2 regions of the Lysinibacillus sp. NPDC097214 genome follow, and region 2 is predicted to be linked to the other one. Evidence: riboswitches for the same ligand, from Rfam matches in the RefSeq annotation. Region 2 holds a riboswitch; the other holds the start of a gene.
What was found. Region 2 has a riboswitch for cyclic di-GMP ahead of ACQKMI_RS00075 (amidase). Riboswitches for the same ligand answer to the same signal wherever they lie in the genome.
Positions count from the first base shown of each region.

Region 1: linked by a shared signal. The riboswitch ahead of ACQKMI_RS22200 (methyl-accepting chemotaxis protein) and the one ahead of ACQKMI_RS00075 (amidase) in region 2 are both predicted to bind cyclic di-GMP.

Region 1 covers NZ_JBNNSS010000014.1:50,232-66,971, forward strand. The annotation lists gene ACQKMI_RS22175 (methyl-accepting chemotaxis protein) at 220-1,914, shown strand; gene ACQKMI_RS22180 (hypothetical protein) at 2,070-2,750, opposite strand; gene ACQKMI_RS22185 (methyl-accepting chemotaxis protein) at 2,837-4,582, opposite strand; gene ACQKMI_RS22190 (sodium:solute symporter family protein) at 4,891-6,387, opposite strand; gene ACQKMI_RS22195 (SDR family NAD(P)-dependent oxidoreductase) at 6,412-7,164, opposite strand; gene ACQKMI_RS22200 (methyl-accepting chemotaxis protein) at 7,164-8,906, opposite strand; cyclic di-GMP riboswitch class I at 9,012-9,097, opposite strand; gene ACQKMI_RS22205 (hypothetical protein) at 9,309-9,506, opposite strand; gene ACQKMI_RS22210 (DUF1456 family protein) at 9,834-10,328, opposite strand; gene ACQKMI_RS22215 (alpha/beta-type small acid-soluble spore protein) at 10,535-10,732, shown strand; gene ACQKMI_RS22220 (tRNA dihydrouridine synthase) at 10,820-11,809, opposite strand; gene ACQKMI_RS22225 (hypothetical protein) at 12,299-12,487, opposite strand; gene rlmD (23S rRNA (uracil(1939)-C(5))-methyltransferase RlmD) at 12,487-13,860, opposite strand; gene cydS (cytochrome bd oxidase small subunit CydS) at 14,291-14,413, opposite strand; gene ACQKMI_RS22240 (cytochrome d ubiquinol oxidase subunit II) at 14,427-15,452, opposite strand; gene ACQKMI_RS22245 (cytochrome ubiquinol oxidase subunit I) at 15,449-16,740, opposite strand, start outside.
Region 2 covers NZ_JBNNSS010000001.1:1,700-18,439, reverse strand. The annotation lists gene glnA (type I glutamate--ammonia ligase) at 35-1,384, opposite strand; gene ACQKMI_RS00085 (hypothetical protein) at 1,642-1,779, opposite strand; gene ACQKMI_RS00080 (DUF6366 family protein) at 1,927-2,133, shown strand; cyclic di-GMP riboswitch class I at 2,290-2,381, shown strand; gene ACQKMI_RS00075 (amidase) at 2,426-3,313, shown strand; gene nspC (carboxynorspermidine decarboxylase) at 3,357-4,496, opposite strand; gene ACQKMI_RS00065 (saccharopine dehydrogenase family protein) at 4,493-5,722, opposite strand; gene ACQKMI_RS00060 (hypothetical protein) at 5,973-6,179, opposite strand; gene ACQKMI_RS00055 (tetratricopeptide repeat protein) at 6,848-7,588, shown strand; gene ACQKMI_RS00050 (response regulator transcription factor) at 7,777-8,508, opposite strand; gene ACQKMI_RS00045 (amidase) at 8,640-10,109, shown strand; gene ACQKMI_RS00040 (S41 family peptidase) at 10,451-11,800, shown strand; gene ACQKMI_RS00035 (GNAT family N-acetyltransferase) at 11,813-12,700, shown strand; gene ACQKMI_RS00030 (hypothetical protein) at 12,960-13,571, shown strand; gene ACQKMI_RS00025 (copper amine oxidase N-terminal domain-containing protein) at 13,657-14,670, shown strand; gene ACQKMI_RS00020 (LysE family transporter) at 15,198-15,830, shown strand; gene ACQKMI_RS00015 (DUF4037 domain-containing protein) at 16,056-16,740, shown strand, end outside.

The DNA of each region.
Region 1 (16,740 bases), on a different contig from region 2:
AAAAAATTTGAAATTTCTATTTAGACATATACATTTAACTAGCTATCCATTCATAACCATGATTCGTTATTGTACTAAAAAACCATTTTTAAATTTTTCCATTAAAAGGGCTTATGTATATATAGAATTAGTTATAAAATATATTTGTACTATAACAATTATTATTTCGATTTTTTCACAGTTCTACATTGAAAATGAACAATAAAAGGATGGGAAAAGATGAAGGGAATATTTCAGTTTAAAACACTTAAAGCCCGAATTTTAAGTGCATTTCTTCTTTTGATAGTATTAGTTGTTTGTTTTACAACCTATTCGTACATTTCTAATAATAAGATGGAAAAACAAGCAGAAGGTTTAGTGAAAGAAGATTTACAAGTCTTAACTGCAAGTAAAAATTTAGCAATGTCTATGAGTGTTCGTCTCTCTGCAGCTTTAAGTTACGTTGTATCAGGTGATGAAAAATACATAGAAACTTTTAATGAATATCGTCAAATTGCTGAGGAAAGTAATAGTATTGTGGAAAAATACGAAAATACGTCTGAGCGTGCGGCATTAGTAGAAATGGCACGTACATGGAGCAATCGCGTAAATACCGAAGTATTCGATGTTTATAAAAAAGGTGACAAAGAATTAGCATTAAAAAATTTAACAGCTATCAATAATCTCGTAACCGAAGTTCGTGTTGGTTATGAAGAATTGGCCAATAAACGTTCAGACGCCATTACTACGGTAGGAGATGACGTAGTCTCAACAAGTTTAAGCAATAAAACAGTTGGACTAATTGTTAGCATTGTATTGACGATCGCAGGTATCCTAATCGCTATTGTCACTGCTAGCAATATTTCTAAACCTATTACAATTGTCTCAAAGCGCATGAGCGAATTAGCGGATGGTAATCTGCAACACGAACTACTTCCAATAACGCATCGAGATGAGATTGGTCAATTAATGCTTTCCGCAAATAATATGAATGAAAAATTGAAGCAAACAATAAGCTCCATTCATGCTGTTTCCGAAACAGTAGCAGCTAGTAGCGAAGAGCTGGCCCAATCTTCTAATGAAGTACAATCAGGTACAGAGCAAATTACTGTAACTATGCAGGAGCTAGCCTCTGGCACTGAAACACAAGCATCTACAGCAGGTGATTTAGCCGAAACAATGACTTCTTTCCAACATAGTATTCATGAAACAACACAGGAAGGCATTGAATTAAAAACGCATTCAAATCATGTACAAGAACTAACGACTACAGGTAAAGGCTTAATGGTACAATCAACACAACAAATGGCAACCATTAATGAAATTGTTTTAGATTCAGTGAAAAAAGTTGAAGGCTTAAATGTGCAATCTGCGGAAATTTCCAAGCTTGTTTCTGTCATTGATGATATTTCAAATCAAACAAATTTACTGGCCCTAAACGCTGCCATCGAAGCAGCTCGCGCAGGAGAGCATGGTAAAGGTTTTGCAGTTGTAGCGGATGAAGTTCGGAAGCTTGCAGAAGAAGTACAGTTCTCTGTCACTGATATTTCAACAATCGTCAATCGGATTCAAGGTGAAACTGGCAATGTAACAACCGCTCTACAATCCGGCTATGAGGAAGTAAAACGAGGAACCGTACAACTAAATCAAACAAATGAAACATTTGAACAAATTTCGGTAGCAGTTGAGGACATGATTCTTAACATAAATACCATTTCAAGCAATTTAAATAAAGTTGCTCAAAATTCCGAAGCCATCAATGTCTCCATCGATGAAATGGCTTCTATTTCTCAAGAGTCTGCAGCTGGAGTAGAACAAACAACAGCAACTGTAGAGGAAACTGCTGCTACTATGGAGGAAATTTCAAGGGGTGCAAATCATCTCGCTGGTATGGCTGAAGAGTTAAATAGTCAATTACAGCAATTTAAACTTTAAGGTTCGAAGCGATACCTGATCACCTCGGGGCTATACCCGATCACTTCGGAGCGATACCTGATCACTTTTGTGGCTCACCCGATCACTCCGAAGCGATTCTACCTAAAAAAGCTATCTCGACAATACGGTCGAGATAGCTTTTTTTCCTCTTATTACTAATGCCTAATTGGTACCCTTTCCAGCTCATAACGTTTGATAATCACACTGATCTTCTGAAACCATTCCTCACATAGCTCTAGCGCTTCTTGATACTCATCCTCTTCTCTTGATAGAGGCTCACTGTTATCCATAAAAACATATTCTAGAATAGGGTCAGATAAATTATCAGCTACAATTTTCAACGTCAACTGAGACATAGAATTATACTCAGGGTCCTCTTCATCTAATTCCTCTTCTTCTATATCCATGTCTTCACCAAGTAATGAACCACTTATGAAGTTATTGCTTGTCCTAGCAATGTATATGTCGTCCTCTACTATAGCTACTTCATATATTTTATTGAATGGAATTTCTTTTTTTATCAATGCGTCTTCTAATTCTTCTCTACTTACAAAAATAAGTGTATTTGTAGGTTCATTTAGTAATAAAGCACTTAAACAATCATTTGAGATGATGCAATGTGTATGAGGGATAGCCATAAGCTCCTCCTCACTCGCCTCTTTCATTTCATTCAATGTATGGATATAGATAAATCGTTCTTTCACATACCGAAAAACTCCTGCTATTACTAGCCCTAAACCAATTAAAAAATATACCTTTCTAAATATAGCCGTTTCGACTGAATTTGCGAGTAATACATAGATTGTCCCAAGAAATAAAAGAAAAAAGGTTTTCATCCATCTCCCACCCTCAAAAAGATAATCGATAGGATTATTTCATCCATGTTCATAGCAATTTTATTCTAACGATTATCTTTTCATTCTTAATTTCTATAGGAATTATTTGTGCTATTAGCATCTACCTCAAACTTTGAAACGGATTTTTCTAGGTCCTCCGCCATTTTGTTCAATTTTAAAATAGAATGGAGGATATCTTGATTGTAGCTTTCTTGTTCCATCGTACGCTCTACAACACTTTCCGTTGCCTTTGCAGCCTTATTCGCAAGCATCGTTGTTTCCACAACTCCTGCTGTAATCTCCTCAGAAAATGCAGACATTTCTTCTGAGGTTACAGAAACTTGTTTTGTATGTGATACTACGCCCTGAATAGATTGGAGAATACTTTCGAATGATTTTCCGGCTTCTTCTACAGCTTGTAAACCGTCTTCTACATTATCTGTTACAACATTCATAGTTTGCACCGTTAAGCTTGTATCCTCATTTATTTTAGAAATCAAGTTTGATATGCTATTCGCCGATTTTTCTGATTGCTCCGCAAGCTTCCTTACTTCTTCAGCTACTACGGCAAAGCCCTTTCCAGATTCACCAGCTCTAGCCGCTTCGATCGCTGCATTTAATGCAAGTAGATTTGTTTGTGAAGCAATATCACGAATCATATTTATTATCAGTGATACTTCATTTGATTGACTCTCTAGTTTTTTTATAGCATTTGCGGATAACTGAACGGATTCACTAATAATATTCATTTGATGAACTACTTTTTCAATGTTTCCATTTCCAAGCTCTACATTTTGTAAGCTAATAGATGATAATTGAGATACATTTGAAGAAGCCTCTGCAATTTGTTGAATGCCCTCCGACATTTGCTCTAATGTAGCTGAGCTTTCCTCTGAGTTTTTATACTGTGCATGTGCGCCAGCAGATACTTCCTGGATGGAGGCTGAAATATGACTAATTGCTTCATTTGCCTTTTCACTACTTTTTGCTACTCCGTTCGTCGTATCGATTAACTGCTTAGAGCTAGAATTGATTCCAATAATAATATTTTGCAAATCCAGCACCATTTGTTGGATTGCATTTGTTAAAACGCCAATTTCATCTTTTCGATTTGTTTCTATTTTTACCGTTAAATCACCATTACCAACTTGGTTTACTTGTGCTGTTAATTTTCTTATTGGCCTCGTTAAATAATCTGTAAAGAAATAAACAATGCAGATTCCTACTATTAATACAATTAGCGTAATCAATATAATTTTCATTTGATTCGCATTCATGTCCGCATAAACTTCTGTGGCATCTAAATCTGCCCCTACTAATCCTATAACTTCGCCAGCATCATTTTTTATTGGCGCGTAGATGGCAAGGACAGCTCCGTATTGTGAATCATTTGATAGCTGAAATTGTATTTGCCCAGTTTCAAATACTTGCTTCATTTTAGGATACGATTCTGGTGATTCCTCTTTAACGCCAAGCGTTGAATCCTCATTCGGAACACTATCTACCATATAATAATAGTCATATCCATCACCATTTTTTATCCGAGTCATCGAATATAAACTAGATACTTTATGAAGCTCTTTAACAGAGTTTAATTCTTTTTGTAATTCATAATAATAGTCATCTTTTTTTGCACCAATTTCTAATCTTTGATAGCCTTCTACATCTATTTTGGATATTGCCTGATCAATCATATTTATGTTTTGCCCGCCAACTGTCTCTTTCACCAGCTCCAATGACGAACGATAAATAAAAAAGCTAATCAGAAAACACGAAATAACAAGTAAAATTGAAAATACCATTAACATTTTAATTTTTAAGCTACTTCTCATCGTTGAACTCCTTTAAACTTTTTTCTATATGAATAATTACTAAAAAATTGAAATTTTAGTAACAATAAATTTTACAACATTTCCCCTAGTAAATGTTGGTATTTCTAAAATATTTATTTTTTTTACTAAAACTAGCTAAATTGGTCATTTTTTAGTGTTATTTTTTGCACAAAAAAACACGAGAGCATTGAGAATCAACACTCTCGTGTCAGCTTGTCGACAAAAGAATACATATAATAATGTAAATCAATAAGTAGAGGATGATTTACACTCCGAGTTTTCTACTATCTGAAACGAGGATTTGGTTATCAGTTTGACTGTTCCGTTAATTCCTCTTTACCGCCCACATCGTCTAAAGTCTTATCCTTTTCAATCTTATGCATCTCAAGAACATGCTGCGAAGGTGGAATAAGCAAACTTACAATAACAATTGTAATACCTGTGATCACAACTCCTGAAAAAACAGGTGCCTGCCACAGTTCATTTAATAAACCTAAAAATCCTTCTGATTGGATAGAAAGACTTGGTACATAGGTTAAAGATGTAATGATGTAATAGACTAGCCCGACAGATATACTTGTCCACACTGCAGGTGTACTTACACGCTTCCAAAACGGCCCTAATACGATTGGCCAGAAAATTGTTACGAAAACAATATCCCATGCCAAATAGGCTAAATCAATCACTTTCTGGAAGCTAACCGCTAAAACTAAGCCTAGCAAAGCGCTTAAAATAATAATAAGTCTTGAAAATCTTAATAATTTTTTAGGGTCTGGGTTTCGATTAATAAAGTCTAAATAAATGTTTTTTGTGATAATTCCTGAAGTCGCAACATAACATGCAGCTACAGTAGACATCCCCATCGCGGCCATTGCTGTTAAAAAGATGGCTGCTAATAACGGTGGGAAATATCCCTGAGCAAAGGCAAGCATTAACGTCTCTGGATTTGTGCTACCAGGATAAATCGTTTTGAATGCCTCTCCTAACATACCCGGAATCCAGCTGATCGCGATAATAATTGTCCCAGCTATAATCATGCTGCGCTGTGCTACTTTTGGACTTTTCGCAGCTGCTACCCTTTGTCCTAAATCCACCGCTGGAATATCACCAAGTGCTAACACAAGATAAAGTGTCCAAAACTCTGCTCCAGCCTTATTGAAGAGTTCACTAATATTCCACCACTCAGGGTTAAATGTTACATCAGGGTAATAGAATAAGATAAAAATTGTAATCCCTACTATACCCGCTACTGCAAGTGCCCCCTGAACAATTTCTGTATAGGCTACAGCCCATAAGCCACCAATAACAGAATATATAGCTGTTAATGATACGAAGAGTAATGCAGCTGGAACGAAATCAATTTGCAACAGTTGCTGAATGATATACGTGCCACCAACTGTTAACGCAGCTGCATTAAAGACACCGAAGGCAATCGCCATTACGACGCCTGTGTAGGCACCTAACTTTTTACTTCCATATCTTAATCCATAGTAGTCTGCTAATGTCCAGCCCTTCAATCTACGTAAAGGCTTCGTCCAAATGAGTGCTCCAAGAATCATACAAGTCCCTAAACCGCCCATTGTCGCTGAACCTTCAAAGCCGCCACTTGTGTAACCTGAGCCTACTGCTGCAAAGAAGAATGGGGCAGCTAATAAGGCCGCCACTAGACTTCCTGTTACAACAGATAAAGGCATACTCCAACCAGCAACAATTAAATCCTCCGCAGTATTTACGCGTTTGTATCCTTTATATCCAATGTAATAAATAAAAATTAAGTATAAGCTAAAGATGATTATATTTAACATAGTAGTGCTCCTTATTTTCCCACATTATCCGTTCATAACGACTCCACCATTAGGTGTTAATATTTGACCCGTATAGAAATCCGCATTTTCTGAAGCTAAAAATAACACGCTCTTTGCGATTTCTTCTGGTTGAGCTAATCGTTTTAACGGATATTTAGCAGACTCTTCCTCCACATAATTTTCGCCAAATTCCTTTAGGATGTCTGTAAATGTTCCACTAGGAGCTACTGCGTTGACTAATATCGAAGGCGCTAGCTCTCGTGCCAAAGCCTTCGTAAATGCATTGATGCCACCCTTTGCAGCAGAATAATGCGTAAATTCTTCACAACCTAAACTACCAATATCAGAAGAAATATTAATAATTTTTCCTTTGTTTCGTACTTTCATTCTTTTTACTGCTTCTCGACAATTGTAGAAGCAACCGTATAGATGAACTTTAATCATTTTATCCCACTGCTCATCTGTTAAATCCATCATACTTGAAGCCTGTGCGAAGCCAGCATTATTAACAAGAATATCAATATCGCCTAACTGTTTGTCCATAGCTTGATACATAGCTTGAACTTGCTGAGAATCCGATACATCTGCATTAAATTTCATAGCCTGTACACCAAACTTTTCCGCTTGTGCACGAACCTCTTCTGCCTCGTTGTCATCACCAATATAATTGATACATACATTGGCTCCTTGCTCGGCAAATCCTAAAGCAATGGCTTTGCCGATTCCTTTGCTGGAACCAGTAATTAGTACATTTTTTCCTTTAAAATTAATTTCCATTATTGATCATTCTCCAATTTGAATTTTGTTACAAGTACCTGTAATTCTTCTGCTGTTTTTCCTAATGAAGAAGATGCCTCTTTCACCTCTTGCATGGTCGTCAATTGCTCTTGAGTTGCGCTTGATACGTTCGACGAGAATTCAGATGACTGCTCCGTAGATTGCTTAATATTATTGACAGATGCTGCGACTTCCTCCGAAGAAGCGGAAATTTGTTGAGACGCAGCTGAAATTTCGCGAATCTGACTCGCCACTTCTTCTGATGAAGTGAGAATTTCTTTAAAGATTTCCCCTACCTCATTTGTAAACGCCATACCCGCCTTTACATCTTCTTTTCCTTTTTCCATAACAGTGATAGAAGCGTTTGAATCAGCTTGAATTGTACTAATCAAATTGTATATTTCCGTTGCAGATTGTGATGATTGCTCCGCTAATCGTCTAACCTCGTCAGCGACAACCGCGAAGCCTTTCCCATGCTCTCCTGCCCTAGCAGCTTCGATTGCCGCATTCAATGCTAGTAAGTTTGTTTGATCTGCTATTGCTGTAATAAGACTTACGATATCGCTAATTTTTTTCGTATTGATATGTAAACCGTTTATTGTTGTCCCTATTTGTTCAACAGAACCATTGATCAACTCCATTTGTGCAATGACTTGTTGAACAACATGATTTCCACGTTCTGAAGCTTGAGAAGCAGAAATAGATGATTCAGCAGCTGTATTAGCAGAGTCAGCAATTTGCTGGATGCCTGTTGCTGTTTCCTCCATAGCAGCTGCAGTTTCCTCAGTCATAACCATTGAGGCCTCAGCATTTTGCGTGATTTGCCCCATGTCTTGAGCAATATTTGTTGCGCTGTTATATGTCTCTGCTGCATTCACCGTTAGCTGATTAGCTGCAGAAGAAACGTTATTAGATGTATTTCGGATATTTAAAATGATATGTTGTAAATTTAAAACCATCGTATTAATAGATTTAGATAAATTTCCGATTTCATCCTTCGTTACTTCTAAATCTACATTTACTAATTCCCCATTCGCTACTTGATTTGCAGCATTTACTACTTTCTTAAGTGGCTTTAATAGACGATCAATAATTATGTAAAGTAAAACTAATAAAATTAAAATTCCAATAACAGCTATAACAATTTGTTTAATGATACTTGTTTTAATGATTGTATTTATATAGTCCGCAGAATAATCAAGTCCTAATAATGCAATGAGCTTGCCATTGTCATCTTTAATAGGGCTAAATACAGTTCGCCATGAACCATAAGGATCTTGGAAAATATCGGTTACCTCAGTGCTATTATTTTTAATAGCCAATTTAGCTGTTGTTACATGTTCATCTGCTAAATCAGTAAAGAGTTCACCCGCTTCATATACTTCGTTCAAATTAGAAGTATAGCCTATTGGGGTAACGCCATCTGCATCCTTTACATCCCAAATATAGCTCCAGCTCATAATTCCTTGTTCTTCTTGAATCCTATCGAGTTGCTTTTGAATTTTCTTAAATTCAGCATTCGTTTCTCCCTTTTCAGACAACAAATCTTTAATATCATCACTATTAAGATTCATAGCTGTCAATAAACCAACACTTTTCAACTCTTGCTCTAAATCAACAGACATTCGATTGTTTAATTCTCTAATACTTTGCGTAGTAATAATAGCAATTAAAAGTAAAACAATTATTGAAACCGTTAGTAAAAGTTTGTTTTTCAATGAAGCATTTTTTAACAACCTCATGATTACTTCCCCCTTTATTATGTTTTTGACAAAAAAATAACCTATTTCAAAAGAAATAGGCTTCAAAGAATATAACTAGCAACTATATGTACTTAACTAGTACTCCTTCGCAGCTCAGCCATCATAGTAATTAAAACCTTAGACCTGTAGCTTTGCGTCTCTACCTTTCGGTAAATTTGCCCATCTTTTTCTTTCCAAAATTAACACAATGGGTAAAAGTAGTCAATGTCACTAGATAAAAATACACATATTTTTTACTATTTTACTATAAGTATGAAATGAATAGTATTACGGCTCATCCACAATTTGCGTAAATAAAAACAGCTACAACGCAATATTGTAGCTGCTACTATAATTTAAAATAATCAATTACCCCTAAATGATTATTCATATTAAAAATACTTATCCGTTTAGTGTCATGACTAAAACTGCCGGTATAAATGATACTGTAAACATACTCACATACCACATCGATGTACGGCGTAATGAAAAACGAACTTGTTTCTTTTCTGCATAAAAAATGTCTATCATAATTGCAGCAACAACAAGTGGAATAGTAACACATGCGATAGCAACTAATAAAATTTTTAAACTAAACATAAAAGCACCCCTCTGTTCGTGAACATTTATTTTCCATCTTTGTGACAACTTTATGTCATTTTCAGTGTACACAATTTCGTCACAAAATGTCAACTACATTCGACTAAGAAAAATGTGCTTTTTGTAGATAATTTTTATCATAAACTAGATTTCTCCGTAAAACTCTTCACAAAAAAAGCAGCTGCAAAATTGCAACTGCTTTGTTGAACATTAATTTATTGGCTATTCACTAAAATTACCACTTGACTAATTATAGAAGAACGCAAGGACGCGCCTCAGACTTCACGCTTCTTTTTAATCAAAAATAGATCTTAGTATTGAGCCATTTTAATCTCTATATTTATATGTCAGCCCTCTTAAAAAATTTCTCACAAAGCGATCGCCACATTCTTTATAGTTACGATGACTCGGATTTCTTAAAATGGCACCTAATTCGCCTTTCGAAACGCTAACGCCCCCATCATATAAAATATCGAGCATCTCTTCACTCGTTAAGGCTAACGCTATCTTCACTTTCTTTAATAGCATATTATTAGGACTTTCTTTTCCTGAAACAGGTGGTGGTCCTTCTTGCTGACCAGACTTAGGCTTTTGCGGACCTCGTTTAAATGTAATAAATCCATTTAAAAAAGCCTCTACCATTTTATTATTACATTTGATGTATTCTTCTGGTGCTTCTTCCTCATCATTAACTTTAATAAGCATGTTCAATACTTCTTCCTTCTTAAAGTCCATGCCGCCTAGCTTGAAAATTTCAACCATATCTTTATTTTTGATATCTAATGCATATCTTAAACGAATTAAAATATCATTGTTCGTCATTTAAAAAACCTCCATTTTAACTGTAAAGCGCTTCTAACAATCGTATCTTCAAGATTGTAGCATTACTTTATTATAGCAGAGACATTCACAATTTTAGTTAGCTTTCCAAAAGTTACTTTACTATAGTATTTAGAATGTGCATTTTATTTTTTAACATGTATGATTAGCCAACTCTCGACCATTCTAATCACAAGGAGGTGAGATAAATGGCTAATCGTAGTTCAAATAAGCTTCTAGTTCCTGGTGTACATGAAGCTGTTACTCAATTGAAGTATGAAATCGCACAAGAATTTAATGTACAATTAGGTCCAGAAGCCTCTTCTCGTGCAAACGGATCAGTCGGAGGAGAAATTACAAAACGCCTCGTAGAAATGGCTGAAAAACGTTCAAAAGGTTTATTATAATAATAAATTTAAAAAAGAACGAATCCCTTTTATTAATTGGAATTCGTTCTTTCATGTTTTTGCAGTTACATCATTCTACCGTCGTCGTCAATCAACATTATTTGATTCAAAGTTATCAAGCAATGCACGCACTTCATCTGTTGATTTCGTGTTCATCAATTGATTTCTTAATTCACCAGCTCCACGGAATCCTTTGACATAAATTTTGAAAAAGCGATGAAGCCCTGTTATTGAACGTGGTAGTACTTCCGCATATTGATCTTGAAGATCAAGCTGCAGTCTTAAAAGATCAAGGTACTCTTTGCTGCTATGCTCTTTTGGCTCTTTTTCAAAAGCAAAAGGATTTTTAAAAATACCTCGCCCGATCATAACACCATCAATACCATATTGTTCAGCAAGCTGCAGTCCAGTTTGACGGTCAGGAATATCTCCATTGATTGTTATTAGCGTATCTGGTGCGATACGGTCACGTAATTTTTTGATTTCCGGAATGAGCTCCCAATGCGCATCTACTTGGCTCATTTCCTTTCTTGTACGTAAATGAATAGAAAGGTTCGCAATATCCTGTTTTAAAATATGCGTTAGCCACTCCTGCCACTCATTTACCTCTTTAAAGCCAAGTCGTGTTTTCACACTTACGGGCAATCCGCCCGCTTTTGCTGCTTGAATAAGCTCTGCCGCAACGTCCGGACGCAGAATAAGGCCACTACCTTTCCCTCTCGATGCTACATTCGGTACAGGACAGCCCATATTAATATCGATGCCTTTAAAACCTAGCTCTGCCATACCAATACTCATTTGACGGAAATATTCGGGATTATCACCCCAAATATGTGCCACCATTGGCTGTTCATCTTCTGTAAAAATCAAACGACCTCGCACACTTTTCATGCCCTCTGGATGACAATAGCTATCCGAGTTTGTAAACTCAGTGAAAAATACATCCGGTCGACCGGCTTCACTTACTACATGACGAAAAACAACATCCGTCACATCTTCCATTGGTGCAAGTACAAAAAATGGTCGCGGTAAATCACGCCAAAAATTATCTATCATTTCAAACTCAAATCCTCTCACTGTGGGTACAACTTCAAACTCTCGGTCAAAAATATGAAGCCAAATGTTCCACTTCTTTTACACTTATATCATGCTCAATAACTGATTATCAAACACAAATACATTTGGCATTTATAATTTGTGAAAATCGGCAATGTTTATTTTAACGAAAATCGGTCTTGAATGGTATGTTTATAAACAAAAAGCAGATGGCATAGATTTTTGAACTGAACCCCGAATAGTGGACATTTTATTCCAAAAACATAAAAAAGCAATTCAAGATAACGGTTAATTTATCATAAAGCAATCGAATTATAAACCTTTGATATCAAACCCACGTTCTTGAACTGCCTATTATAATGTTCTGTTACCAATTATGAGGTGTATAATTTTCATCACATATATCAAAAGTAACCTCTTCTATTCAAGCATAAGATTCAACCAAAACCCTTCCATGCTTACACAAAAAGGATGGAAATTCACTCCATCCTTTCAGAGTTCTATCATTTACTAATCAATCACCCGAGCAACATCTCTACCACAAGTCTTGCATTTCCCCTTCAATACAGGGGCATATTCTCCCTCTTGTATCGTGTACTTCACAATTGCCGTTACACCACAATTGCCACAAAATACGTTTTTCACGAGCATTTCTCTGATATCTTTCGGGATAGAGAGCCATTTTTTTGCTGCGTCCATTATGATCGCTCCTTTAGAGTTAGTTCCGTAACAACCTCCACATGCGTCGAATGCGGGAACATATCCACAGGTTGAATCTCCTGTGTTTGATAGCCCCCATCCTCCAAAATTCGAAGGTCACGTGCTAATGTAGCTGGGTTACAGGACACATACACAACACGCTTTGGACGTTGCTCTAAAATCGTCTGAAGAAGCGCCTCATCGCAGCCTTTGCGTGGTGGGTCAACTACTAAAACATCTGCTTCCTTACCTTCCTTATACCAACGTGGAATAACTTCCTCTGCTGGTCCAGCCTCGAAATACGTATTCGTAAAGCCATTTAGTGCTGCGTTACGTTTTGCATCTTCAATCGCTTGCGGGACAATTTCAACGCCCATAACAGCCTTTGCTTGTTGTGCAAGGAATAATGAAATTGTGCCTATACCACAGTAAGCATCAATTACTCGTTCATCACCCTGTAAGTCAGCGTAGTCTAATGCTTGTTTGTATAGAACTTCCGTTTGCTCAGGGTTTACTTGATAAAATGAACGGGCTGAAATTTCAAAGCGAACATCGCCAATTGTATCAATAATAACGTCCTTGCCCCACAGATTTACGGTTTCATCACCGAAAATAACGTTCGTTTTGTCGCTGTTAATGTTTTGCATAATGGATGTGACATTCGGGACAAGCTTCTGAATTGTCGCAACAGCGGCTTCTTTTTGCGGGAATTTTTTCTTTTTAGTTACGAGAACAACCATCACTTCACCAGTTGCTCGTGCCTTACGAACAACTACGTGGCGCAGCATTCCCTCATGTGATAGCTCGTTGTATGGTTGAACACCGATTGCCACTAGTTCCTTCTTCAAACCTGCAAGAATAGCGTCCGCTTCCCCAGTCTGGATTAAGCATCGCTCCATATCCACAATGCTATGAGACTTCGTTTTGTAGAAACCAGCAATTGCTTGTCCTGCTTCATTTGAGGAGAAAGGTATTTGCGCTTTATTACGGTAATTCCAAGGCTCTTCCATGCCTTTCACAGGTAGAACAGGCGCATCAATTTTACCAATGCGTTGCATGACATTACGCACCATGTTTTCTTTCCATTTTAGCTGTCCTTCATAAGACAGGTGCTGTAATTGGCAGCCGCCACATTGTTTAAAATATGCACAAGGCGCATCTACTCGATCTGGCGATGGCTTGAGAATTTCTACGACCTTCGCAAAGCCGTAGTTTTTTAGCGTTTTCACAACATGTACTTCCGCCGTTTCATTAGGAAGTGCACCTTGGATAAATAATGGATAGCCATCGACCTTTGCAACGCCATTGCCATCATGTGTTAAATCTTCTATATAAACTGTTAATCGGTCATTTTTTTTCACGGGTGCTGACATTCGTACATCCTCCATTTCAATCTCTCTATTGTAGCATGTTGTGGCGGATGAAAAAAGAACAAGGCTACTATTAACGGCTCAAATGTGGTCGGCTCTCTTTCTAAACTGATCGGGTAAACCAAGAATGTGATCCGCTCTCTCTTCAAACTGATCGGGTAAGACAAGAATGTGATCCGCTCTCCTCTCAAACTGATCGGGTATGCCGAGAATGTGATCAGTTCTCTCTTCAAACTGATCGGGTATGCCGAGAATGTGATCCGCTCTCTCTTCAAACTGATCAGGTAAGACAAGAATGTGATCCGCTCTCTCCCAAAACTGATCGGGTAAATCAAGAATGTGATCCGCTCTCCCCAAAACTGATCGGGTAAACCAAGAATGTGATCCGCTCTCCCCAAACTGATCACCTTTACACGAGTAGAAAAAAGAGCCGCTATTCGCGACTCTTCCCCTCTTTCCTTACTGTATGGTAATCTCTAGGTGCCCACCAGAAAGCAGCGACTACACCTAGGATGACGACTATAAATGGTGCATAAAAAATCAAAAAACTTGTCATAGTTGTATCCCTCCTATGCGTGATTGTCTTCTTTTCCTGTCACATAATCTTTGTTGAAAAGGAATAATTTCAACAACAAGAACAGTGACGGAATAAGCAGACACAATCCCAAAATAAACGCGATGACGAGTGCAATTGCCATTTGTGTACTTGTAAAGCTATCGTAAATTGTTAAATACGGATACAGTAAATATGGATATTGAGCAATTCCATATGCGAAGAATGCCACTGCAAATTGGGCAATCAATAAACTAACCGCAAGACCGTAATTTTTTCGCATCCATATTAATATTACAGTAACAATAAATAACACAGCTGAAATGGCAAACATCCACCATAGATTTACCATGTTATTGTAACTTTCAGGGTTGATGAATTTCATTTCGTACATAATGCCGAGCGCACTTACCATTAATGGTATCGCCCAAGCAAGTGCGTATTTTCGCATTAAATTTGTAGCTTCTCGATCCCTTGCTTTATGCGCATACCAAGTTAAAAACACGGCTGAAATATAAAGTACAGCTGCAATGCTCAACACGACAATACTCCAAGCAAACGGGCTCGTATACAACGTCCAATAATTCAACACCGGTTGCCCGTCAACAATATCAACATAGCCACCACCAGCAATCGCGAACACAACAGAGAGTGAGGCCGGAATAAGTAAGCCTGCTATACCATACGTCAACGTGTAACCAATATGCCCACGTGCGCCATATGATTCAAATGCATAGTAGGAGCCTCGTATTGCAAGAAGCACTAGCGAAATACTAACTGGGACAAGTAAAATTGTTCCATAATAGAAAGCTGTTTGTGGGAAAAATCCAACAATCCCTACAAAGAAAAATACTAAAAAGACATTAGTTACTTCCCAAACAGGTGATAGATAGCGCTTAATAATATTCGTTAAAATGTGATTTTTTCCGATAAGTAGACTGTAGGCATTAAAAAAGCCTGCACCAAAATCGATTGAAGCTACAATGACATAACCAAATAGGAAAATCCATAACACTGAAATACCTAAAATCTCTAATGTCATAAGATGTCACCGCCTTTTTCAGCATGGCGATCTTCTATTTCTCGCTCAATTGGATTCTTTTTGAACATACGAATTAACACTACGATACTTCCTACTGCTAATACAGCATATACGCCGGTAAACAACAGCATCATTAAATCTACATGGTCACTCGTTGTGGCCCCTTCTGGTGTTCGCATTAATCCGTATAAGATCCAAGGCTGTCGTCCCACTTCAGCAAGCCACCAACCTGCTTCAATTGCAATAATGGAAAGTGGTCCACCTGCAACAACGATCCATCTAAACCAACGTCTATGAATAAATCGCCAATCACGTGCTTTCCCGGATACGTAAACTAGTGAAACGAATGCCATGAACATGCCAATAAACACCATTAGATCAAAGAGGTAATGAATATACAGTGGTGGTCGATCTTCTTTAGCAAATTGATCTAAACCAATTACCTCTGCATTTGGATTATTATGTGCTAAAACACTTAAAGCATAAGGTACTTTAATAGCATATTTTACTTCTTCACCATTTAATACACCAAGTAGTATAAGAGAGGCTTTATCTCCTGTTTCAAAATGCCACTCAGCTGCAGCTAGTTTTTCTGGCTGATATTCTGCTAAATATTTTCCTGAAAAGTCTCCAATAATCGCTGATGCAATGGAGAAAATCAGACCAATCTTCATAAGTAGGTATAAAGATTTTTTATGGTATATATGCTTAGAACCTCTAAGTAGACGGTATCCTGCAATAGATGCTAATACAAATGCGGAAGTCATGTAGGCTGTAACGAGAACATGTGCTACTTTTGTCGGCATCGCTGGATTAAACATGGCTAAAAAAGGTTGAATATTCACAAGCTGTCCGTCCACAATGTCAAATCCTTGTGGCGCATTCATAAACGCATTGACAATTGTTATAAACACAGCTGACATTGATGCACCGATAGCAACCGGAATTAACAGTAGCATATGCTTTTTCGGACTATCGAAACGATCCCACGTATATAAGTAGATGCCTAGGAAGATGGCTTCAAAGAAAAATGCAAACGTTTCCATAAAAAGTGGTAATGCAATTGTTTGTCCGGCAAGCTGCATAAAATTCGGCCATAGTAAAGACAACTGTAAGCCAATTGCTGTCCCTGTAACAACTCCGACTGCAACTGTAATAACAAAACCTCGTGCCCAACGTCTTGCCATTAAAATATAGTGCTCATCATTCTTTTTATACCCAGTCCATTGTGCGATCATAATCATTAATGGGACACCAACACCAATCGTTGCATAAATAATATGGAACG
Region 2 (16,740 bases):
TATTCACAGGGGAGTTATGCTTCGCAGGAAGAGTCTAAAATTTAGCTTGGTATTGTTCGAGCTCCCAAGAGTGAACAACTGTGCGATAATGATTCCATTCTGCTTTCTTAAGAGCAACGTATTCTTTAAAAACATGGTCACCTAGCACATGTAAGCCAATATCCCCATTTTCAAATGCTTCAATGGAAGCTTCCAGACTTCCGGGCAATTCCTCAATGCCACGATCCATTCGATCCTCTTTAGACATATGGAAGATATCATCGTTTATAGAATCTACAGGAATCAGTCCTTTTTCTACACCATCTAAACCAGAAGAAGCAATTATCGCAAACGCCAAATAAGGGTTAGCAGATGGGTCTGGGCAACGAAGTTCAACACGAGTTGCATTGCCCCTTTTCGCTGGGATTCGGATTAAGGCAGAGCGATTGGAAGCGGACCAAGCGATATAGCAAGGTGCTTCATAGCCAGGGACTAGGCGCTTGTAAGAATTCACAAGTGGATTTGTTATGGCTGTAAAGTTCTTCACGTTTTGCATTAAACCTGCGATAAACTGGTAGGCTGTCTCCGATAATTGAAGATCGTCATATGCGTCATAAAATGCATTTTGACCTTCTTTAAAAAAAGACAAATTAACGTGCATTCCAGAACCATTGACTCCAGAAATCGGTTTGGGCATAAATGATGCGTGCAAACCAAACTTCTTTGCAATTGTTTTTACGACCCATTTGTAAGTGGTTGCATTGTCCGCAGCCTCAAGTACATCTGCGAATTTGAAATTGATTTCGTGCTGGCCAATAGCCCTCTCGTGATGAGTTGTTTCGATTGTAAACCCTATTGCTTTTAGAGCACGATAAATTTCTAAACGAACAGGTTCTCCTAGGTCGTTAGGTGAGGGTTCGGCGTATCCTGCCTCATCATGTGTTTTATTCGTAATCCTTCCATCCGTATCTCTTTGGAATAAGAAAAACTCAAGTTCAGGACCAGCAAAAATGGTATAGCCCTGTTTTGAAGCTCTTTCTACAGTTTTCTTTAATATGTTCCGTGTGTCTCCTTCATATAGAGTACCATCCGGATTTGTAACACTACAGAGGAAGCGAGCCTCGGAATAATTGGCTTCGACAGACCAAGGCAAAATTGCGAAAGTATTTAAATCGGGTTGAAGGTATAAATCTGATTTATGGATAGGGGAAAAACCAATAACTGAAGAGCCGTCAAACATAATCCTTCCTTCTATTGCGTCCTCTAATTGTTCAACTGTAACAGTCACTTGCTTAAGCGTCCCTTCAATATCTACGAATTGTAAATGTAACAATTCAACCATATGTTCATTAATCATTCGCTTGACTTCTTGAACTTGACTTTCATAATTTGCAATTGTAAGCATGTAGATTACCTCCTCTGTGTTAGGTTATATGACATGTAATGCCATTCCATGTAAGTAATACTAACACTAAATTGATTTGTAGTATCTATATTTTTGTGTTTTTAAAAATAAATGAATATTATTCTTTTATTTTGGTATTTAGAAAAATTTTATTAAAAAAAATATCAAAGGATAGGGAAAATGCATATAGACTTTCACAAGGGAGTTAAAGTATCCGGCGAGTGCCACGGAATTCGGAAAGGAGTTAATATAGGATGTTAGCCTAAAATCATCGCATTCAATGCGATAACGGCTAACTGACATGTATCGGTAAAAAACGCCAAGTTCTGTGGCATTACCGAAATGACTGACATCGTATCGGCCCTCATGTTGTTACCGTCTCTTCGCTTTCGCACAGACAAAACCAAGTTGTTACTGACGCTTCTCTTTCGCAAAAAAACATCTACAGGCCTAAGCACAAAGCTGATTTCGGACGCAATTACGAATATATCTATCTATAGTATAAATAAGTAAATAATTATTATTAGGGAGGTATTTGTCACATGGATTCAAAGAAAAAGGAAACACCAGAAGAAAAAAGAGAGCGTTTGAGACAAAGTGAATTAAAAAACAATCCTACTGGTGCACTAAACGATGGAGTCAATAGAGGGAGTAGTGGGAATTTAAATGGTATGGGTTGGAAAGAAGCGCTTGTATTAATTTTAGTGTTATTTATAAGATACATTACGTACAAATTGTTTTTCAGTTAAAGCAATCTTTATAGATAATTACTTCTACTGTTTTATTTTGATATAGTAAAAATAACCTGTGTTCTTATTATCTTATTCGAAAAGATGTTAATAAAATTATGCGTTTTACCTACAGACATCTCCTTTCTAACGTCGTATTATGTAAGGTAAGAAAACTACTGTAAAAGGCAAACTTCACCGAAAGGGAAGGACGCAAAGCCGTGAGTCTAAACACTATTTTTTTAGTGCATGATCGTCAGGTTGCCAGGTTCGTTCTATGAGCCTCGGCAAATAGAATGGAGATGTTTATCATATGGTAAGTCGTTCACTATCAAAAGCAATTATTGTTTTTATAGTAACAATTGTAAGTACGCTAGGATTAACAATGGGAAAGGTAGACGCAAAGTCCATGCAAGATAAGGCTACTTGGTTATGGGATACGACAAAGATTGTCGAAGATGAATCAGGGGTACTCTCATTTTTAGAAGACAAACAAGTAAAGAAATTATATTTACAAATTAATAGTGATATAGCAAGTAATGATTACAAAAGTTTTATCGATAAAGCTACGTCAAAAGGTATAAAAGTATATGCGTTGGATGGTTCTGCAAGCTGGGTATCAGCTGAAGGTTATAACATGCAGGATCAGCTGTTTGATTGGTTACATACATATAATGAAAATGCAGCTGCAACAGAGCGATTTTCTGGAGTTCATCTCGATGTAGAGCCTTACTTAAATAGTGGCTGGAGTTCGAACCAAGTAAAAACGATTGAATCCTATCAAGAGCTCCTTACTAGAGCGAAAGGGGATACTGATCGATTACAATTGCCTTTGGAAGTAGATATGCCATTTTGGTTTGACGAAGTTTCATATAATAACCAATTTGGTCAAGGATTATTAGCTGACTGGGTTATTGACCAAGTAGAAAGTGTTTCAATAATGGCTTATCGAGATGCTGCAAAAGACATTATTAAAATTGTTGAACATGAAATAGACTATGCAAAAAAAGTAAATAAATCAATTGTAATTGGTGTAGAAACAGGAGCCTCTGATGAAGGAGATAATATTACCTTCTATGATGATGGAGAGGCCTATATGAATAAACAGTTAGCACAAGTTCATAAACAGTATGCCAATAAAACAAGCTATAATGGTTTTGCCATTCATCATGTTGATAGTTGGATGAATATGAAGCCGTAAAAAAATCCTCTCCAGCAATAAGTTGGAGAGGATTTTCTTTGTATTATGAAAGTCGACCGCTATAGTCTTCAAATTTAAATTCACGAATGACTTTAATGCCTTCTTCATCGTTATAAGAAACGATGGATGGAAGGTTTACACCATTAAACATATGATTTTTCACCATTGAGTAATGGGCCATATCTGTAAATACTAGACGATCGCCTGGTTGTAAAGGTTGTTCAAATGAATAATCACCAATTACATCACCGGCAAGACAAGTAAGCCCGCCTAGACGATATGTGTGAGCTAGCTCATTTGGTTGACCTGAACCGATAATCATTGGGCGGTATGGCATTTCTAGAACGTCTGGCATATGGCAAGTTGCCGATGTATCTAAAATTGCTAGGTCCATACCGTTTTTCTGGACATCAAGAACAGTTGCTACTAAATAACCTGTATTAAGTGCAACAGCTTCACCTGGCTCTAAATATACGAGAAGGTTATACTTGTCTTGAATGTAATTAATGATATTCACAAGCTTTTCTACATCATAATCCTCACGAGTAATATGGTGACCTCCACCAAAGTTTAACCATTTCATTTGATGTAAAACATCACCAAATTTTTCTTCGACAACTTGTATAATACGCTCTAACGTATCTGAGTTTTGCTCACACATAGCATGGAAGTGTAAGCCATCAATACCGTCAAGCTGTGACTTGTCGAAGTTGGCTAAAGTTGTGCCAAGACGAGAATTCGTGTAGCAAGGGTCGTAAAGTGCTGTTTCAATTTCAGAGTATTCAGGATTGATACGAATACCACATTCAATTGTTTTACCAGCAGATTTTACTTTGTCCTTATACTGGTTCCATTGGTTAAATGAATTAAACACAATATGATCAACATAGCCAAGTAGCTCGTCCATTTCATGCTCCACGTAAGCTGGTGCATAGACATGAACTTCTTTTCCCATTTTTTCATAGCCGAGTTGAGCTTCAAATAATGAGCTAGATGTAATCCCTGCTAAAAATTCACCCACTAATGGGAACGTTGAATGCATAGAAAACCCTTTTAAGGCAAGTAAAATACGGCAGCCTGTGCGATCTTGAATCGATTTTAAAAGTTCTAGATTTTTTGTTAATAATCGTTCATCCACTACGTAAGAAGGGGACGGAACTTTTGAGAAATCAATTGGCTTCATCGACTGAATTCCTTTGCATCTAATTCTAGGTCAAGTAATTCTGGGTTATGGCTTTCTTGCCATGGTAGACCCCATTTATTTAGTGCATCCATGAATGGATCTGGATTAAAATCTTCGACATTCCAAACGCCTGGTTTACGCCATTGACCGTTCATCACAAGCATTGCACCAATCATTGCTGGTACACCAGTTGTGTAGGAAATTGCCTGTGAGCCAACCTCGTTATAACATTCTTCGTGGTCACATACATTGTACACATAATAAGTTTTTTCCTTACCATCTTTTAGACCGCGAATAATACAACCGATGTTAGTTTTTCCTTTTGTACGTGGTCCAAGTGATGCTGGATCAGGCAGTACAGCTTTAAGGAAGTGAATTGGTTGAATCATTTGTCCTTCAAATTCGATAGGCTCGATAGAAGTCATACCAACATTCTCTAATACTTTTAAGTGTGTTAAGTATTTTTCAGAGAATGTCATCCAGAAACGGATTTGCTTTAAACCTTTAATGTTTTTAGCAAGTGATTCTAGTTCTTCATGGTATAAAAGGTAAATATCTTTTGGTCCGATTTCTGGTAAGTTATAAACCTCTTTTTTCTCAAGTGGTGCAGTTTCAACCCACTTGCCTTCTTTCCAGTAGCGACCATTCGCTGTAATTTCACGAATGTTGATTTCTGGGTTGAAGTTTGTTGCGAAATGGTAGCCGTGATCACCAGCATTTGCATCCACAATATCAATGTAGTGGATTTCATCAAATTCATGTTTTTGTGCATGAGCTGTGAAAACGCCCGTTACACCTGGGTCAAAACCGCTACCAAGTAAAGCAGTTAAGCCAGCTTTTTCGAACTTCTCTTTATAAGCCCATTGCCATTTATATTCAAATTTTGCCGTTTCAGGTGGCTCGTAGTTTGCAGTATCCACATAGTGTACACCCGTCGCTAAGCAAGCATCCATAATCGTTAAGTCTTGATAAGGTAGTGCCACATTAATAACAACTTCTGGTCCAAAGGCTTTAATAAGCTCAATAACCTCTTCAGTATTGTCTGCGTCTACCTGTGCAGTATGAATCTTTGTTTTTCCGCCGTCTAGTTTTTCTTTTAGAGCGTCACATTTTGAAACAGTTCTACTTGCGATACAAATCTCCTCAAATACGTCCGAATTTTGAACACACTTGTGTACCACAACACTGGCTACTCCGCCAGCTCCGATGATCAATGCTTTACCCAATTGTCTACCCCCAAATTCAAATAAGTTTTGTCAAACAAGCTGATTATACAGAAAATTGAATTACTACTCAATCATTCTTTTTAAATTTTCTACAAAATTTTTTATTTTTCAACAACAATTAGTCGTATTCAGAGGGGAATGCCACGAAAAAAGAGGCTTTTCATGAAAAAAAATCCCTTACCTACTGATGTAGAGAAGGGGAAATTAACTTTTTTTGTGCAATGAGTGTGGTAATTTTAAGTCACCCGAGTTATTTAGAAAAACGATTAGAGATTTGTTGTTTTTCATCCCCCCATAAATAAAAAAAGATTAGTAGTGATGTGCTTAAGAACCCCACCACAAGGGCATATGTGCTGAGGGCCACATCCACTTGACTTTGCATAGCATAAATGAAAATAGCTCCTAGTGTTAATAAATTTCCAATAATAAGCGATACAAAATGAAATCGTTTATTCATAGTAGCCCTCCTATATATCAAAAATGAAAATACACTTCAATTATCTCATAATTCAGAACTTTATCCAACCTTTTTTCATTTTGAGGCTTATCACTATAACGTAGGGTTGATTTCCGTTCCGGCTGGGCGCTTTGTTGCTGACGCTGCGCTTTCGCACAGGTAAAACATTTGTAGCTGACGCTTTGCTTTCGCTACAGAAAAACATTTGTTGCTGCCGCTCCGCTTTCGCACAGATAAAACATTTGCCGCTGACGCTTCGCTTTCGCGCAGAGCAGAGCTTCCTGGGGGCGTCCGATGAGTCGCTTCACTCGCGGAGCTCGCTCCAGGGTCTCGGGCCAACAGGATGTTGGTCACGAAGGCGTTATCACAGGACGTGATGCTTTTAGCCTTCGTTCCTCTACATCGCTGATCCCCGAGGAGTCGCCCAGTCTCCACTCCAATCAACTTATTTACATAGCATACGTTTAAAAAATGTCATCCTTTTGGTGATAAATCATTGTGATTATCGAAATTTAATAAAAGTAATTTAGTATAGTTCTTTGCTATAGAGGTAGTGCTGAAAAATTAAGAGAATTATAGAAAAATTATTGCTATTTAGTTTGTTTTAGATTTAAAGATGGTAAAATACCTATAAGACTTTTCTTTTGGTGAAGGTGAGGATTTATATAGTGATCAAACAGTTTGATGAGCAAGTCCAACAGATAAATGAATTATTTTTAAATGGTCATGTGAAAGAAAGCTATCAATTAGCCAAAGTACTTTTAGCTAATACTGCGTTTACAGAGCATGAATCATGTCCAACCATTCAACAGCACGTCGCAATGTTGGAAGCGAACGGTTATGCAAATATGCCTATTCCTACTGCTGAAAAAATGAAGCAAAGTGTTGAACGAACAGATGGGTCCTATCCAGAGCGAGATGTCCTCGCTGCATATATAGGAAGTGAGGATGAAAAGCAATTTGGTCATGTAGTAGATGAATTATTAGCTGGATCGGTCGAGGCACAAGCGAATGCATATTATACGATGGCTGAATATTTTGCACTTGCGAAGGAGCATGACAAAGCACTTGTGCAATATGCGGAAGCGATAAAACTACAACCAAATAAAGCTCTTTACTGGGGAGCCTTCGCGCAGTTTTTGAGCCGCAATGAAGGCAGTCCGTACTTGGCACTACGTCTTATTGAAGAAGCAATTCAGCTAGATAGTATGAACCCTCGTTGGTACTATATTCAAGGGAATATTTTTTTACAGCTTGTCGCAGCTACAAAAAATTTAAGCTATTTACCTGCTCTAGAAGAAGCTTGGGAAAAGGCTAAGAAACGTTGCTCTAATAAACAGGTTTCATTAAAAGTGGACATTGCGAAATCAAATGACGTGCTGTCGAAATGGAAAAAGCAAATGCTATAAGAGGAATGAGAAGCTGCCCAAAAAGTTGTAATTAGATAATAAACAAGGTAGGGATTGATAATGAAACCTTTGCCTTGTTTATTATTATTGTGTCGAATTAAGTCTAAATGTCTTCGGATGAAAGTTTAGTTCTTTGCTCAACAGAGATCTTAATAGCACTCGGTTTTTATCGATCCAATATCTTATTTTTATGCACGAAAGCTTTCTGAATATTTTAATGCAAGCTGCGTTCGGGAAGTTACTTGGAATTTTCGATACAAATTTTGCAGATGCTTTTTTACTGTATTTTCACTAACATATAAATTACTGGCTATTTCTGCATTTTTAAATCCTTTACATAAATATATTAACAGCTCTTTTTCGCGTTGAGTAATTCGCAATGATTCGCCTGGCTGAACATATTGATGCAAAAAATAAACATTTTCAATCATCCTTTTTATATACAATAGCTTTTGACTATCCTGCTCTGTAAATGGTATTTCTCCTTCTTTTCGCAAAAAGCCAATAGCCGCTGTTGGCTTTTGCTGATTGTACAGATACATAACCATTTCATCTATAAAATCATTTTTTTGTAAAAAGCGCTCAACATAATACTGCTTTTTCTTCATCGATATAACTTCATTTCGTTGCATTAGTTGAATTTCGGGTTGGTTTCGCATATTTACTGGGTGTAAAGGATCGTAATATTTAAATTCATGTAGATAATTTTGTATCGTATAAGTCTCTAAGTTGAAATAGACAGGCTGTTCATTTAACTCCCCATCTGCCACTTCCCAAAATACCGTATGCTCATATTGAAAACATTCACTCAATACTTGCAACATATTCAATTTAAAGTCTTCGCTTGTTTGTTGCATATTCATATTTGAAATCTTAAACGTCGCTTCTAATAAATACTCCACCTCTTTTTGTTCATACAAAACGATTCCTCCTTTTCTCTATTAGATTCATATATTCTCGTTCAAAACAAATTATCCTTTTGGGTAATATCAATTTTTTTCTTTTCAATTTAAGATGAATTTGTAAGTCAAAACTTTCACGAGGTGATCTGATGAATTTGCAGGAATACGCATCATATGATGGTCTTGGATTAGCGGAGTTAGTAAAAACAAAGCAAGTGACACCACAAGAACTTACAAAATTAGCGCTACAAGGTATAGAAAAAGTGAACCCTTCGATTAATGCCGTTGCCAGCGTGTTAGAGGAACAGGCTGAAAAAGCGATTTCAACTTTAAATGATAATCAACCATTTGCAGGTGTCCCATTTTTAATTAAAGAAGTTGTACTCCATGCCGAAGGAGTGCCACATAGTATGGGCAGTCGTGTTGCAGAAAATGCAGTAATGTCTGTCGATAGCGAATTAATGAAACGTTTTAAAAACGCTGGTTTTGTGTTAAGCGGTACAACCACAACACCTGAGTTCGGCTATAATGCCGCAACGGAAGCTGTCATTTATGGTCCAACACGTAACCCATGGAATCTAGACCATAGCCCTGGTGGTTCAAGTGGAGGTGCAGCTGCTTCCGTCGCAAGTGGCATCGTCCCAATCGCCCATGGTAATGATGGAGGTGGCTCCATTCGTATTCCTGCTTCATGCAGCGGTATCGTTGGCTTAAAGCCTTCACGTGGTCGCGTGCCAATGGGGCCTTATAATAGTGAGGCATTAAATGGACTAGCCATTGAATTTGCACAGACAAAAACCATTCGTGATACCGCTACATTACTGGACCAAGTAGCTGGGCCGGACTTAGGATGCTATTCGATTATTCAAAGCCCAGAAATGCCTTACAGTCAAGCAATTCAGCGAAAAGTACGTCCATTAAAGATCGCCTGGACTACAGAAACAAATTCTGGTGCATTCGTTGATCCGGAATGTATCGAGGCCGTACATAAGGCCGTAAAATTATTAGAAGAGTTGGGGCATGAAGTAGTCGAAGCTCGACCAGTTTACGACGAAGCACCATTTTCACGTGCAACGCTAAATATATGGACAGCAAATATTTATAAAATGATTGTGGGGGCAGCAGAATTAACAGGTAAAACACCTTCACGTGATAATATTGAAGCAGCCATTTGGCAATGCTATGAATATGGCAAAAACTTAAAAGCTAGCGCACTATTAGAAGCCATTAATACGAATGCACTTGTATCACGTCAAGTAGCGACATTCTTTGAAGATTATGATGTGCTTTTAAGCCCAACACTCGGCACATTACCAGCGAAAATTGGCGAGCTTAATGCGGATAATCCAAATATCTCGGCGATTGAATGGACAGAGCAAATTTTCACATACGCGCCGTTTACGAATTTGTTTAATGCGACAGGTCAACCATCGTTATCATTGCCGCTTGCGATGAGTAAGTCTGGCTTACCAATCGGGCTACAATTTACAGGACGCTTCGCAGATGAGTTAACCCTTCTACAGCTTGGAAAACAATTAGAAGAATCTGCACCATGGAAAGATCGTAAACCAGCCGTACATGTAGGTGCAGAAGTGGTTGCAGAAATTTCTACAATATAAAAAAAGTAGGTGCAAGATTTTTTCTTGTACCTACTTTTTGCTAGTTTACGAATATATACGACATTCTAATAAGATGTTGTTATAAAAACGTCTATTACTTACGATACGGTTCTTCGTGCTATGTTTATATAAAGTGATTACAACAATGGTAAACGATTTTGAATTTTCTAAACATGGGTGTGTTATAATTAATGTACTATATTTGAAGGGATGATGAATGGACGATGAACAAATAATTCTATTTTTACACGTAAAATGTATATGCATTTTCAAATAAAAAATAGGATTAGTCTGTCCATTTATTATACTTTTATAAAGCTTACCTCTTTGGAGGCTTATTTTTGTACACAATAAATTTATTTACTAATCCTTCTGAAGCTATTTTCAGAGGGATTTTTTATTTGTTTTTGCGTTTACATTCAAATTCAAAGGAATGGGATGATACGATGCATAGTAAAAGACAAATCTTCGAAGATATAACTCAAATAATGAAAAAAGATTATGCGGGCTTTTTAGATAAAAAGCATATTAACTGTCCTGAAAATTATCTCATTACAAATGATATGACGGATAAAGATTTTGTTGAAACAATAAAGTCGTATTTACTCGATTTTAAAGATGGACATTTATCATTTAAAGCGAAAAAGACAGTAATCCGGAATAGAGGATTTAAAGTACGACGCTATCAAAATGCTTTATATGTTACAGAGGTGACATATGAAACTCGATTACAAATAGGTGATGAAATACTCGAGATGGACGGCTTAACGATTGAAAAATTTGAAAGTCTCTATTCGAAAATTTTAGAGGATCCTGTACCAGAAAGACAATATTGGAATGTAGGATTACGACAAACAAAAAGAGTATTAGTAAATCGAAATGATGATAAATTTATTTTACCATTAGCCACATATGAACGGTCTCCGTATGAACCGAGTTATGTCTTTAAAAAGTTGGATAACAAAACGATGTATCTAAAAATAACGGATTTTTCCCAGGCTGAACCTATTCTGAACTTGTTGAACAATCATAAAAACGATTTAGATCATTCACATAATTTAATTATTGATGTACGAGTGAACTATGGTGGGAACGACCTTTTTTATTTTCCAATCCTAAATTACGTATTTGATAGAGAAATAATATTTAGAAGTCTATTTCATGAAGATGAATTGATGTATACAAACTACACGGACCGAAATTGTCTTCTATGGATAAAAGAGTTGAAAGAATATTTAACACAAGAACTAGATGATGAAATGCAAAAATGGATTCAAGAAGAAATAACAACGTTTGAAACAAATTATGCGAAAGGGCTGATGGTCGTTCCAGAAGAATTGGATTATACAATTCAAGGTCAGATAAACCCTAAAAATGTTTATGTTCTTACGGATGTAACCTGTGGAAGTTCGGGTGATACATTTGTCCAGAATGTTAAGAAGTCAGCAAAAGTTACCGTAGTTGGACGCCCTACGATGGGAATTATGGACTTCTTTAATGTCGTAACCGTAGATTATGATGATTACGAATTTGTTTATAGCATTTCTAAAATGCATGAAAAATATCATTACAATGATTCAGGCGTAAAGCCACACATCTATATACCTTGGACACCGCAACATTTACAAGAAGATATAGATCTAAATTATGTTTTACGTTTATGTCATCAAAATCAAGAAAAATCACTTTAAGGAGATTACAATATGTGTTACACAATCAAAAGAATTTACCCAACTGAATTAAAGGAAGTTGCACATTTTATTGCACAGCTAAATACCGAAGAACAACATAACATTGGATATTGTGGTCAAAATGAACAAGAACTATTGCGTACATTACAGGAAGATTTTATCGATGGTGAATTTACATCAATTGTTGCTGCTTTCGATAATGAAAATATACAAGCACTTATTGGATTAGATATAGACGACGATTCAACTGAAGTGTGGGGACCATTCTCCATAAATGGAAATGTAACGATCCAAGAGAAATTACTTTGCACATTGCAGCAGACGTATCCACTCATTTCGACCTTTTATTTCTTCATTAACGAGCTGAATACTCGACAATTAGCATTTCTGGAGCAAATAAACGCCAATAAAACAGGTGAGCATTTATTACTTGAAGTTACGAAAGATTCTTTTGAAACTGTAGTGGCTATAACTAGTCGTTATTATAAAGCATCCGATTATGAGCAATTTAAAAAGATTCATTCAAATGCATTTCCAAAAACGTATTACGATGCAGATACAATTTTAAATAGAGTTCAATTAAATAAAGACAATGTTTTAAGAATTATGGAAATGGATGGGGTCGTTCAAGGATATGCTTATTTTGAGATGGACTTAACAGCAAAAGAAGCCCATTTAGAATATATAGCTATCAATCCTGAATACAGAGGGAAGGGAATAGGCACCATATTACTGAAAGAGGTTTTATCAGAAATGTTTCGATTTGATGAAATCACTCAAATCACACTAAATGTAAATAATAAAAATGATCAGGCAAATCACGTTTATTATAAAGCTGGATTTAAAAAGAAGGCGACCTTATGTAGTTATTGTTTAAATAAAGTAAATTTTAAAGTCTAAGTCGAAATTAATATTAGCCGGTCTTACATTTAAAAAGATTTTAGTATATTAATACACGCCTTCAAGCAAGAAATGTTCTTTTAAACTAAAACCGTGCCAGCCCTCATCAGGACTGGCATTTTACTTTTTCTTCTGAAAGAACCTATAGTACTTACGAAACGGTTCTTCGTGATATGCCAAAGTGAGGTTTTATTAACATTACATTTCTTATGAAGAACAGTTACAATTAAACAAAATATTATACAAAAGGTAGGATTTAATGAAATTAGAAGTAGGCTATTTACCTGAAAAATATTATAATAAACCGCCATCTTACGGCGGCAATCCATTTCATGTTTCTAAAAATATCAAATATGCATTAAATATTGGGCCAATGTACTTTCCTGAATTACCCAATGAACAACTTGTACAATTTACAGAAAGTCTATCAAATTATCCTATCTATTATTTGATAGAAATGTATCACGATGTAGATATCTATGATGAGCTACAGCAGGAACTTTTAGAAAAACAAATTATATTTGAAAAAATACACCCATCCCAAACAAGCGATTTCTTTATTGTAACAATAAACAATCGTGAAGAATTGACATACTTTATCCCAAATATGATTTGGCAACATAATCATATCATGAGTACATTTTGGTCAAACAATAAACAAGCTTTCAAATTTGAAGAAAAAACGTGGGAATATGACGAAATTAGAGATACAGTCTGCCTACAATTTGATCAACCGACTACTGTCTTCTGGTTAGGTCATGATTTTTTAGGGACAGATTTGTATTCAAATGAGGGAAGATTTTCGAGCTTTGAGCAAGTGTTAAAACTTCTCCCTAACTTTGTTACATTAGAAATAGTTGAATTTGGTTGACTCCTTTGGGTAAAGTCCGATATTATTTTTGAATAGCTCTTTTTAGAGGTGTTTATAATAAATTATGATTTATAAGGAGAGAAAGATGTTAAAAAGATTAAATTTTGTTTTAATAGCTTTCATTACAACAACTCTTTTGTTTACATCTCATAATACTGCTAGTGCTAACGACACTATTAAAGTATTTGTAAACACTAAAGAAGTAGTATTGGATCAAAAACCTATAATAAAAAATGGTCGAACTCTTGTGCCACTTCGATTTGTATCTGAAAATTTAGGTAATGTTACGAAATGGGATTCGAAAAAGAAAGTAGTCACTATTGTTTACTCTATCGAAAACACTAACTACACGGTTACCTTACCAATTGGCCAAAAAACGGCTACTAAAACTTCCAGTTCTTATTTGAATAACCACGGTCCAGAAGATGTAGAACATATTCAATCAGATGTACCTAGTCAGATTATTAATGGAAGAACTGTAGTCCCTTTAAGATTTATAGGAGAATTGCTTGGTATAGATGTCCGTTGGGATTATCAAAACACAGATATATATATTTCTAGTTTAGGTGTGAACTTAATCCCATCTGATTTTGAAAAGGCTGTTTATGATAAAGAATTGCGTAAGGTGAGAGATTTTGGTAAGCCTACAGTCAATTATGAAAAATTTCTAGCTCTTGATGCTGATCATTTTAATTCAATCGATCTTGATTATCTTTTTGCTAAAAAGCCGAGCGTTGACTTATTTGGGGCTCCAGAAGCTTTCCGTGATGGCGTCAATCAAATTATAATATCAGGTCCCATTAAAACAAATTATCTAAATATGATGATATATAAAGGAAAGGATTTACCCATTTTAAGCTACCCAGATGTTACAGCCGAGAGTACTGCTACAATTAAAGAAGGTATGACCTATGATGAAGTAGTCAAAATATTGGGTGGTCCTGGAGTATTATCAGGTAAAGGTACTCTTCGAGAGGAATACAAATGGGTATCGTCCTCAGAAAAGGGTGAAGCATATATCACATTTGTTAAAAGGGACAATTCTCTTTATGTCACGCCATCTCCATATAGATCGTATTCTTGGGAAAAAATTTATTGAGTTTGACAGTTAATTGAGCTTCCTCTAAAACAAAAAGGAGTCGACCCTTATCATCTGTGGTCGACTCTCCCTTTATTACGCAAACTGGCAAAGGTCTATCTGTCTAGCTATTTTATTTTCAAATTTTATATATTTCCAGTCAACTTGTAATCATTTATTGGTCCTTCATCGATTATAACTTCTTCCATATTTGAACCGTACTTCGCCCATTCCCATATTCTTTTGATGATATCAACAGCACTTTTGCTTCCAAAAATTACCGAAGAAACATCTTTATATTAAGGCTGTTAGTGAAAAAGAAAAATATTCACTTGGAATCTTTTAAGTAGACAAAAAAGCTCTAATAAGAAAAAAATGAATAGCAATCGGAATAGGTTTCCCAAAAATATCATACAAATAATTTAATAAAATGATAGCAAGAGGATGAATAAATATTAGTATAATGTTACATTTCTGTATTTTTATGCTATAATACAACTATAAACGGACGTATGAAACTTATCTGATTGCATGAAAGAAGTGTTTATTTGAGTTTATATGTAGCGTATGTACTGGTAGGGCTTGCGATTGCCATGCCTGTTGGGGCCATTACAGTAGAAATGACAAAGCAAGGGCTAAAAAATGGGTTTATGCATGGATGGGCTGTCGGACTTGGTGGTATGACAATTGATATTGTATTGGTTTTTGCATTGTATATGGGACTAGCGTCCATTTTAGCAATGCCTATCATTCAAATCCCTATGTGGATTATAGGGGCTGGCTTTTTATTCCTTTTAGGACTAGATTCTATTAAAAATGCTGATCATGATATTACGCTTGCAGGAGAGAAAGTGACAAAATCATTTTTTACTTCTTATCGTAATGGTTTACTAGTTGCAATTTCGCCTGGAAATCTAGTATTTTGGGTAAATGTTTTCGGTGTTGTGCTAGCTAAATCATATGGGCAAGGGGAGTCAGCGAATTTTTTAGTGATTGCTGCAGGGGTTCTGAGTGGCATATTGTTACATGATATAAGCTTGATGGCCATTATTTCGGTTACCCGTAAAGCGATGAGTCGTAAGGTCATTAAGTCGCTTACAATGGTAGCGGGCGTATTACTAATTGGATTTGCCGGATATTTTATCTATGAATTTATACAAGCTATTAAGAGCTATATATGAAAAAAGTGCGATCGCATTGTTATCTTAGGGTGACAACCTTCGAACGTATGTAAATAAATAGATCAAACATATTTTATATATATAATATGTTTGGTCTATTTTTTATGATTCTGTTCGTAACGATTGTTGTTTTATCTTGTCTTACTCAACTAACGGAGCAGGATAGTTGAAGAAAAGAATTGTTAGAATTTGTTATAAATACAAAGATATATAGGGGGTATAAATTTGGATTTAAAGTCATTGGCATCAGAAATTTCAAAAATTTATATGCAAAATTCTAAGGTTGAGGCTGTACTGCTTGGGGGGTCTATTTCTCGTAATTGGCACGATGAATATTCTGATATAGAGTTATTTATATTTTGGAAAGATAGTCCAACGGAAGAGGATAGACAAGCTTCTATTAATACAGTTAATGGAAGTATTATTGATTTTCATCCTTATGAGGAAGAGGAATGGTCTGAAACATATATAACTCAAGGGGTTAAATTAGAAATAAGTAACTTTTTAACATCTGCTATCCAAAAAATTATTAATGACGTAACTTTGGCTTTTGATACTAATTTAGATAAACAATGTCTTGTAGCTTCAATTTACGATGGTATATCGCTTGGTGGCGAGAAAGTTATTAGTCAACTAAAGGAAAAAGTAGTGGTTTATCCACGAGAATTGAGTGAGGCAATGATAAGAAATCATTTCAATTTGGGTAACCGGTGGAATAATCGTGAGGCTCTGCTTGCACGCGAAGATTGGCTAATGCTCTATAAGGTAATTGTTTCAGTACAGACAAATATAATGGGAATTCTTTTTGGAATAAATCGATTATATGTTCATCATCCAGCTTTCAAATGGCAAAAACATTCTCTAGAGAATATGAAAATTGCGCCCAAAAATTTATCGAACCGTCTTACGT